2 regions of the Streptomyces sp. NPDC048441 genome follow, and region 2 is predicted to be linked to the other one. Evidence: riboswitches for the same ligand, from Rfam matches in the RefSeq annotation. Region 2 holds a riboswitch; the other holds the start of a gene.
What was found. Region 2 has a riboswitch for glycine ahead of gcvP (aminomethyl-transferring glycine dehydrogenase). Riboswitches for the same ligand answer to the same signal wherever they lie in the genome.

Region 1 (4,922 bases), on a different contig from region 2:
CGCTCGGCCAGGATGCGGGCGCCGTCCAGGGTGCGCTGCTGGCGCTCCTTGAAGTCGTCCGTCGCCGCTACCTTGAAGGAGACGGCCTTCGCCGCGATCACGTGCTCCAGCGGGCCGCCCTGGAAGCCGGGGAAGACCGCGGAGTTCAGCTTCTTCGCGAACTCCTTGCTGCGGGCCAGGATGATGCCGCCGCGCGGGCCGCCGAGCGTCTTGTGCGTGGTGGAGGTGACCACGTCCGCGTACGGCACCGGGTTCGGGTGGAGACCCGCGGCGACGAGACCGGCGAAGTGCGCCATGTCGACCCACAGGTACGCGCCGACCTCGTCGGCGATCCGGCGGAACTCCGCGAAGTCCAGCTGGCGCGGGTAGGCGGACCAGCCCGCGATGATCACCTTCGGGCTGTTCTCCTTGGCCAGGCGCTCGACCTCGGCCATGTCGACAAGACCGGCCTCGTCGACGTGGTACGCGACCACGTTGAACTGCTTGCCGGAGAAGTTCAGGCGCATCCCGTGGGTGAGGTGGCCGCCGTGCGCCAGGTCCAGGCCGAGGATCGTGTCGCCGGGCTTGGCGATCGCGAAGAGGGCGGCCTGGTTGGCGGAGGCGCCGGAGTGCGGCTGGACGTTGGCGTACTCGGCGCCGAACAGGTCCTTGACCCGGTCGATGGCGATCTGCTCGGTGACGTCGACGTGCTCACAGCCGCCGTAGTAGCGGCGGCCGGGGTAGCCCTCGGCGTACTTGTTGGTGAGGACCGTGCCCTGGGCCTCCATGACGGCGACCGGAGCGAAGTTCTCCGAGGCGATCATTTCCAGGGTGGACTGCTGACGGTGGAGCTCGGCGTCGACGGCGGCGGCGACGTCCGGGTCCAGCTCGTGGAGAGGGGTGTTGAGAAGCGACATCAGGTGGTCCCTAAGGGTCTTTAGTTGCCGGAAGGCTCTTAGTTGCCTGCGAGCTCGGTGTATTCGGCCGCGGAGAGCAGGTCCTTCGGCTCCTCCGAGATCCGTACCTTGAACAGCCAGCCGCCCTCGAAGGGGGCGGAGTTCACCAGCGACGGGTCGTCCGCGACGTCCTGGTTCGCCTCGGTGACCTCACCGGTCACGGGGGAGTACAGGTCGCTGACGGACTTCGTCGACTCGAGCTCGCCGCAGGTCTCGCCCGCGGTCACGGTCTCGCCGACCTCAGGGAGCTGGGCGTAGACGACGTCACCGAGCGCGTTGGCCGCGAACTCCGTGATGCCGATCGTCGCCACACCGTCCTCGGTGGCCGAGAGCCACTCGTGCTCCTTGCTGTAACGCAGCTGCTGGGGGTTGCTCATGACCTGAATTCTCCTGTACGCGGGTGGGTGCTGCGGAACGGGAAAGATGTGCGTGGGGTCACTTCCGGGGTACCACGGGGGCGGAAGCGTCACCAGCGGGAGTCGCTACAGCGCTAGAAGTGTCACTTCTGGCGCTTGTAGAACGGCAGAGCCACGACCTCGTACGGCTCGTGCGTGCCGCGGATGTCGACGCCGACGCCCTCGGTGCCGGGGGGCGCGTGCTCCACGTCGACGTATGCGATCGCGATCGGCTTGCCGAGCGTCGGGGACGGGGCGCCGGATGTGACCTCGCCGATGACCTTGCCGTCGGCGACCACGGAGAAGCCCGCGCGCGGGACGCGGCGGCCTTCGGCGATCAGGCCCACCAGCTTGCGCGGGGGAGCGGTCTCGGCGCGCTCGGCGGCGGCCGCGAGCGCCGCGCGCCCCACGAAGGTGTCGGACTGCGAGGTCTTCTCGAACTTCACGACCCGGCCGAGACCCGCGTCGAACGGCGTCAGCTCCGCGGTCAGCTCGTGCCCGTACAGCGGCATACCCGCCTCGAGACGGAGCGTGTCGCGGCAGGAGAGCCCGGCGGGGACGAGGCCGACGGACTCGCCGGCCTCCATGAGCGCGTTCCAGAGCTTCTCGGCGTCGCCGGGCGCGACGAAGAGCTCGAAGCCGTCCTCGCCGGTGTAGCCGGTGCGGGCGATCAGCGCGGACACGCCCGCGACAGTGCCGGGCAGGCCCGCGTAGTACTTCAGGCCGTCCAGGTCCGCGTCCGTGACCGACTTCAGGATGCCGGGGGACTCGGGACCCTGGACGGCGAGCAGCGCGTACGCGTCGCGGTCGTCGCGGACCTCCACGTCGAAGCCGTCGGCGCGGGCGGTGAGCGCGTCGAGGACGACCTGCGCGTTCGAGGCGTTGGCGACGACCATGTATTCGGGGGCTTCGGGCTCGCCGAGCCGGTAGACGATCAGGTCGTCCAGGATCCCGCCGTCCTCGGCACAGATCATCGTGTAGCGGGCGCGGCCGACACCGACGGAGCCGATGTTGCCGACCAGCGAGAAGTTCAGGAAGTCCACGGCCGCCGGGCCGCTGACCGTGATCTCGCCCATGTGGGAGAGGTCGAAGAGACCGGCCTTGGTGCGGACGGCGATGTGCTCGTCGCGCTCGCTGGCGTAGCGGAGCGGCATGTCCCAGCCCGCGAAGTCGGTCATGGTCGCGCCGAGCGATCGATGCACGGCATCGAGAGCTGTCAGACGGGGGGCGGTACTCATATGTGGAACTCCCAGGGCATGACGGGCGAGGTCGATCCTCCCCATCTGTCATCGGAACCTGAGAGGTTCATCACGACCCGTCTGTATCAGTACGTCTGTATCAGGGGGTCGTGACTTGCACCTTGGGTGGAGCCGCCGGGGCGGCCCGCTTTTCAGATGTGCCTCGCCCGCGCGGTACGGGGCCTGAGAGATTCAAGGGAGGGACTTGCTCCTTCGGCGCCCCGGTGCGTCGTACGACGGCTACCGGGAACTCTCCCGCGCGGATTCAAGCGGCCTGTATGGAGTTTGCGCGCCCATCATTGCACGCGCCCGCGTCACAGGGCAGTGCAAGGCCCGCTGTGCTGTTCCGGGGAAACCCCGGGCCCGGCGCTGTTGTGCCGCATTACCTTCTCTTTACACTTGCCGGGGAAGCTGCGGGAAGCAGATACGTGACCGCTATGGGGAGGCCGATCACGGTGCGCAGGACGAGTTTCTACGCGACCAACACGGGGGTGGCCCTGCCCAAACAGGCCACCGCCCCCACCAGGGAGAGCTGCGGCCCCCTGCCCGCGGCCGTCGTCCGGGACCTGCGGCAGCGGACGGGTCACAGCCCGCACCGGCTGACGTTCGGCGCCGGCGACCTGATCGTCGTCTCCGGTCTGCCGGGCAGCGGCAAGTCCACGCTGATGCGCAGAGCCGTCGCGGGCCCGCGCATCGACTCGCAGGACACCCGCGACCGCTGGGCACTGCGTATGCCGCGCCTGCTGCCGTACGCGGTCTACCGCCCCCTGGTGCGCCTCGCGCACTACGCGGGCCTGCGCCGCGCCCTGCGCTCCGGCGACGGCGTCGTGGTGCACGACTGCGGCACCCAGGCGTGGGTGCGCCGCTGGCTGGCCCGGGAGGCCGCGCGGCGCGGCACGACGCTGCATCTGCTGCTGCTCGACGTGGAGCCGGACACCGCCATAGAGGGGCAGCTCGCGCGCGGCCGTGGCGTGTCGCGGTACGCCTTCGCGCGCCACCGCAGGACGGTCGGCCGCCTCGTCGGCGCCGCCGAGCGGGGCGATCTGCCGCGCGGCTGCGGCTCGGCGGTGCTCATCGACCGGACGGCGGCAGGGGTGCTGCGGGGGATCGGCTTCGGTGGTTGAGCCGTCCGTCACGTTAGGGTCGTGCCGCAGGCAGAGCGGGACCGAGCAGGGGTTAGCAGGGGTTAGAGAGATGGACATTCCGGCGCAGGCGCACGCCCATCCGTACGGGGGATGGCCGGGCAATGAACTCGAAGAGGTGCTCGCGGCATCCCTCGGCGCGCCCGGCGGGCCGCAGGTCTCCGCGGGGGCCCGCATCGTGGAGGTGCTCGGCCGCAGCCACCTCTGGATCCCGCTGCCGAACGGAGGGGCGCCGGACAGCGGCACCCTCGACCTGCCCACGCTGGAGATCGAAGGCCAGGCGTACGTCCCGGTCTTCAGCTCCGAGCAGCAGTTCCAACAGGCCACGGGCGGCCGGATGGGCTGCACCGTGGCCCCCGCGGTGGAGTTCGCGCGGGGCCTTCCCCCGCAGCTGGGCATCGCGGTCAACCCGGACGGCACGGTCGGTGTCCCGCTGCCGCCGCCCGCGGTCGCCGAGCTCTGCCGGGGCGGGCGCACCCCGCTCGACGGCCCCGCGAGCGGCGGTCGCGTACGCCTCTTCGAGCCGGACTGGCAGCACGACCCGGTGGACTTCCTGTCCGCCGCCGCCCGTGAGTTCGAGGCCATCGGGGTCGTCCTGAGCGCCCGCCGCTGCCTGGCCAGCGTCGAGGGCGAGGACCCCACGCTGTTCGTCGGCATCGAACTGGCCTCCTGGGAGGGCAACGCGCGCGACCTGCCGATGGAGGCCGTGGGCAGGGCGCTCGGGCACGCTCCGGTGCCGTGGCCGGTGAACCTCGTACTGCTCGATGTGGCCCAGGACCCGGTGGGGGACTGGATGCGGGAGCGGGTGCGGCCCTTCTTCGGGCAGAGCCCCGGGCGAGAGCACGGACATGTGTAGGTACGCGGGTGAGGGCGCCGTACGTCAAGTCGGTGTCAGGATCGCCGCTTAAGCTGGTTTCATGACCCGGGGCCATCAGGCGATCGGGTCAGCGGGTCATCGCGAAGGGGCGGTTAAGGGTGAGTGCGTCGGGCACGGCTGCGGCCGGGCAGGTCGAGCACATGCTGCGCCAGGTGACGCCGGGGCGCTACGACGCCTACGAGGCGCTCCTGCGGGCGCTCGCCGCCGACCAGCTCTGGATGCTGCTCTGGCACGGCCAGGCCGGATCCCCCGACGCCCAGTACGGGAACATGGAGGTCGAGGGCCTCGGGTACGCGCCGTGCGTGACCTCCGCCCAGGAGCTCTCCGCCAGTGGC
Region 2 (4,922 bases):
CTTGTCCGCTACGACGACACCGGCCGGGAAGACGGCCTCCTCGCGGCTGTAGCCGTGGTCCCACTCACCGCTCAGCGCGGCGGCGGTGTGCGGCGCGTTCCGCAGCGGGTTGTCGTCGGCGGCCCACTCGCCGCCGCCGACCTTCTCGATCTCCCCGCGTATGGCGATCATCGCCTCGCAGAACCGGTCGATCTCGACCAGGTCCTCGCTCTCCGTCGGCTCGATCATCAGCGTCCCCGCGACCGGGAACGACATGGTCGGCGCGTGGAAGCCGTAGTCGATGAGCCGCTTGGCGATGTCGTCGACGCTGACGCCCGTCGCCTTGCTGAGCGGCCGCAGATCGATGATGCACTCGTGCGCGACGAGACCGCCGGGGCCGGTGTAGAGCACCGGGTAGTGCGGCTCGAGACGCTTGGCGATGTAGTTCGCGGAGAGCACGGCGACCTGGGTGGCGCGCTTGAGGCCCTCGCCGCCCATGAGGCGTACGTACGCCCAGGAGATCGGCAGGATTCCGGCGGAGCCCCACGGCGCGGCGGAGATCGGTCCGACGCCCGTCTCGGGACCCGCGGCGGGCTGCAGCGGGTGGTTGGGCAGGTACGGAGCGAGGTGCTCGCGCACACCGACCGGGCCGACGCCGGGGCCACCGCCGCCGTGCGGGATGCAGAAGGTCTTGTGCAGGTTCAGGTGCGAGACGTCGCCGCCGAACTTGCCCGGCTGGGCGAGGCCCACCAGGGCGTTGAGATTCGCCCCGTCGACGTACACCTGGCCGCCCGCCTCGTGCACCTGGGCACAGATGTCGGCGACGTGCTCCTCGAACACACCGTGCGTGGACGGGTAGGTGATCATGAGCACGGACAGCTCGTCGCGGTGCTTCTCGATCTTGGCGCGCAGGTCGTCGACGTCGATCTCGCCGTCGTGGCTCGTCTTCACGACGACGACCTTCATGCCGGCCATCACAGCGCTCGCGGCGTTCGTGCCGTGCGCGGAGGACGGGATGAGGCAGACGGTGCGCTGCTCGTCACCGTTGGCACGGTGGTAGCCGCGAACGGCGAGCAGTCCGGCCAGTTCACCCTGCGAACCGGCATTGGGCTGCAGCGACACCTTGTCGTACCCGGTGACCTCGGCGAGCCGCTCCTCCAGCTCACGGATGAGCGTCAGATAGCCCTGCGCCTGCTGGGCCGGGGCGAAGGGGTGCAGCTGGCCGAACTCGGGCCAGGTGACCGGCTCCATCTCCGTGGTGGCGTTGAGCTTCATGGTGCAGGAGCCCAGCGGGATCATGCCGCGGTCGAGCGCGTAGTCGCGGTCGGCCAGCTTGCGCAGGTAGCGCAGCATCGCGGTCTCGGAGCGGTACTGGTGGAAGACGGGGTGCGTCAGGTACTCGTCGGTGCGAAGGAGGCCGCCGGGGAGCGTGTCCTGGGTCTCCACGTCGAGCGCCTCGACGTCGGCCTCGACCCCGAACGCGGTCCAGATCGCGGTCAGTTGCGTACGCGTGGTGGTCTCGTCGCAGGCGAGGGACACCTGGTCGGCATCGATCTGGTGGATGTTGACGCCACCCTCGCGGGCGGCGGCGACCAGCTCCTCGGCCTTGCCGGGCACCCGCACGGTCAGCGTGTCGAAGTACGCGCCGTGCACGACCTCGACGCCACCGGCGGTGAGGCCCGCGGCGAGCAGCGTGGCGTAGCGATGGGTGCGCCGCGCAATGGACTTGAGCCCCTCCGGGCCGTGGTAGACGGCGTACATTCCGGCCATGACGGCGAGCAGCACCTGAGCCGTACAGATGTTGCTGGTGGCCTTCTCGCGGCGGATGTGCTGCTCACGGGTCTGCAGCGCGAGCCGGTAGGCCTTGTTGCCGTCGGCGTCGACGGAGACGCCCACGAGCCGCCCCGGCAGGCTGCGCGCGAACGACTCACGCACCGCCATGTAACCGGCGTGCGGCCCGCCGAAGCCCATCGGCACACCGAAGCGCTGCGTGGTCCCGACCGCGATGTCCGCGCCGAGCTCACCGGGCGAGGTGAGCAGCGTAAGGGCGAGCAGGTCGGCGGCGACGGAGACGATGGCACCGAGCTCGTGCGCCTGCTCGATGAGGGGCTTGATGTCGCGTACGGCACCGGAGGCACCCGGGTACTGGATCAGTACGCCGACGACACCGCGCTCCGCGACATCGGCCGGGATGCCGTCGCTCAGATCGGCGACGACGACCTCGACACCGGTCGGCTCGGCGCGCGTCTGAATGACGGCGATGGTCTGCGGGAGCGCATCGGCATCGACAAGGAAGACACCGTTCTTGACCTTGCCCATGCGCCGCGAAAGCGCCATGGCCTCGGCGGCGGCGGTGCCCTCGTCGAGCAGCGAGGCACCGGAGGTGGGCAGTCCGGTCAGCTCGGCGACGACGGTCTGGAAGTTGAGCAGCGCTTCGAGGCGGCCCTGTGAAATCTCCGGCTGATACGGCGTGTATGCGGTGTACCAGGCCGGGTTCTCCATGACGTTCCGCAGAATGACGGGCGGAGTGAAGGTCCCGTAGTAGCCGAGCCCGATCATGGAATCAAGTACTTCGTTACGGTCCGCGAGGGAGCGCAGCTCGGCGAGGACCTCGGCCTCGGTACGGGCTCCGGGGAGATTCAGCGCCTCGGCGTTCTTGATCACATCCGGCACCGCGGCGGCGGTCAGCTCGTCGAGCGAGCCGTATCCCACCTGCGCGAGCATCTTTGCCCGTGCTTCCACATCGGGACCGATATGCCGCTGCTCGAAGGGAATGCCCTGCTCGAGCTGGGAGAGCGGAATACGAGGGGTGGCGGTCATTGCGGAGGCCTCCTGGTCTGACGCGACCTGCGAGGGGCACCACGGCACGGGTGCCCGGACGGCCTCCCCCTCTGTCATGTCAACCTGAGAGCTTCACCGGGCCGCGCCCCGCGAGAGGCGCCGTCCCGGCTTTCACCGTCGGTGAGGATGGGTTCCGGACGTGCCCGCCCGACGCCCGCCCTACTTTCCAGAGTGACCTCGTCCGTGCGGTACAGGGGCCTGAGAGATTCCGGGGAGGAGTTGCTCCTTCGGCGCCTCCGATGTCACCACCGGAGAGCTCTCCCGCACGGGGTCAGCAGCCATGTGCCAGCCTACCAGCGAGGACCGCGCCCGATCCCTCGAGTGGCCGCTTGCCCCGATGTGCTCTTTCGTAGTGAATACGAACGAATAATGATGAGTTACGCCTCACTTCGATGAGTTACGCCTCACTTCGACAAGCCGCGACCAGTTGGAGGGCACCGTGCAGACCGACATCGATCCGCGCAACTTGATCGGCCGCAAGGCGTTCGACCGGGACGGGGCCAGGATCGGCACGATCGACGAGGTGTATCTCGACGACGCCACCGGCACCCCGGAGTGGGCGGCCATACGCACGGGCCTGTTCAGCCGGGACGCGTTCGTCCCCCTGGAGCCCAGCGAGCTCACGAGCGAGGGCACCCTGCGCATCCCCTTCGAGCGCGCCCTGATCAAGGACGCCCCCGACTTCGGCGTGGGCCGCCACCTCTCCCCCGAACAGGAACTCCAGCTCTACCACCACTACGGCCTCGACATCACACCCCCACAACCCACCACGCCCCCGGACCAGGACTTCGGCAAGATCGCGGGCCAGGAAGACACCTGACCCCACACCGCCGGGCGCCACCGTCCCAAAGGGGCTCCCAAGGAGGCACCGCTAACCCGACGGACACCGCTCCGCACTCTCCGCACCAGGGCCCGCAAGACCCTCCTCCGTGGGCTCCACCAGCGGCAACGGCTCCGCGGGAACAAGCTCGGCGTCGTCCACCCGGAAGGTCCGCACCCGCCCGGGAGGCGACACAGGCGTCTCGAACCGCACCGTCACCCGCCCTAGCCCACTCCCCTGCACCCAACCGTGCCCGTAGGCGGCATGGCGCACATCGTGCCCCGCGACCCACCGCCGCGCGGCAAGCGGCACCTCATCGACGGACGACTCCTCCACCGCCTGCGCAGTCTCCTGGGCCGCCTCCCCCACAGCCTCGCCCTCCCCCTGCTCAGAGCCCTCGGCCAGAGCCCGCGCCTGCGCGAAGAGATCCTCCTGCGTGTAGTCGGCAAGCCCCGTGACACCCACCCCCAGGAGCCGCACCCCTCCCGTGGTGTCCACGGACTCGAGGAGCCGCGCGGCAGCCTCCCGCACCACCCCGGCGTCGTCGGTGGGCCCACGGAGCGTCTCGGACCGTGTCAGCGTCGAGAAGTCGAACCGCCGCACCTTGAGCACGATGGTCCGCCCCGAGTGCCCCGCCGCCCGCAGCCGCTCCACACACCGGTCGGCGAGCCGCGCCACCTCGCCCCTGACCCGTACCCGGTCATGAATGTCCACGTCGTATGTGTCCTCGACGCTGACCGACTTGGTGTCCCGCTCGGCCACCACAGGCCGCTCGTCCCGTGCGAGCGCCATCGCGTACAGCGCGCTCCCGTGCGACTTCCCCACGAGCCGTACGAGCTCGTCCTCGCCCGCCCCGGCGATCTCCTCCACTGTCGTGATGCCGCCCCGCCGCAGATGGTCCCCGGTGGCGGGCCCGACACCGGGGAGTGTCCGCACCGACATCGGCCCGAGCAGGTCCCGCTCGGTTCCCGGCACTATCAGCCGCAGACCATCCGGCTTGGCCTCCTCCGAGGCGATCTTCGCCAGCATCTTGGAAGCGGCAAGCCCCACCGAACCCGTAAGCCCGGTCACCGTCTTGATGTCGACCCGCAGCCGCTCACCGACCACCCGCGCCGACGCCGCGTCGTCAGCGACACCCCCCGCCTCCAGGTCGACGAAGGCCTCATCCAGGCTGAGCGGCTCCACCAGTGGCGACAGCTCCCGCAGCAGCGCCATCACCTGCTCGCTGATCTCCCGGTAGAGCCCGAAGCGCGGCACCAGATAGGCGGCGTTCGGCGCAAGG

Region 1: linked by a shared signal. The riboswitch ahead of gcvT (glycine cleavage system aminomethyltransferase GcvT) and the one ahead of gcvP (aminomethyl-transferring glycine dehydrogenase) in region 2 are both predicted to bind glycine.

The regions. Positions count from the first base shown of each region.
Region 1 covers NZ_JBICXM010000020.1:103,268-108,189, reverse strand. Annotated here, with positions in the region: gene glyA (serine hydroxymethyltransferase) at 1-896, opposite strand, end outside; gene gcvH (glycine cleavage system protein GcvH) at 935-1,312, opposite strand; gene gcvT (glycine cleavage system aminomethyltransferase GcvT) at 1,435-2,568, opposite strand; glycine riboswitch at 2,731-2,836, opposite strand; gene ACGFSB_RS35080 (AAA family ATPase) at 3,006-3,692, shown strand; gene ACGFSB_RS35075 (enhanced serine sensitivity protein SseB) at 3,763-4,566, shown strand; gene ACGFSB_RS35070 (enhanced serine sensitivity protein SseB C-terminal domain-containing protein) at 4,686-4,922, shown strand, end outside.
Region 2 covers NZ_JBICXM010000022.1:9,081-14,002, reverse strand. Annotated here, with positions in the region: gene gcvP (aminomethyl-transferring glycine dehydrogenase) at 1-2,799, opposite strand, end outside; glycine riboswitch at 2,997-3,094, opposite strand; gene ACGFSB_RS35880 (PRC-barrel domain-containing protein) at 3,260-3,640, shown strand; gene ACGFSB_RS35875 (DNA polymerase IV) at 3,692-4,922, opposite strand, start outside.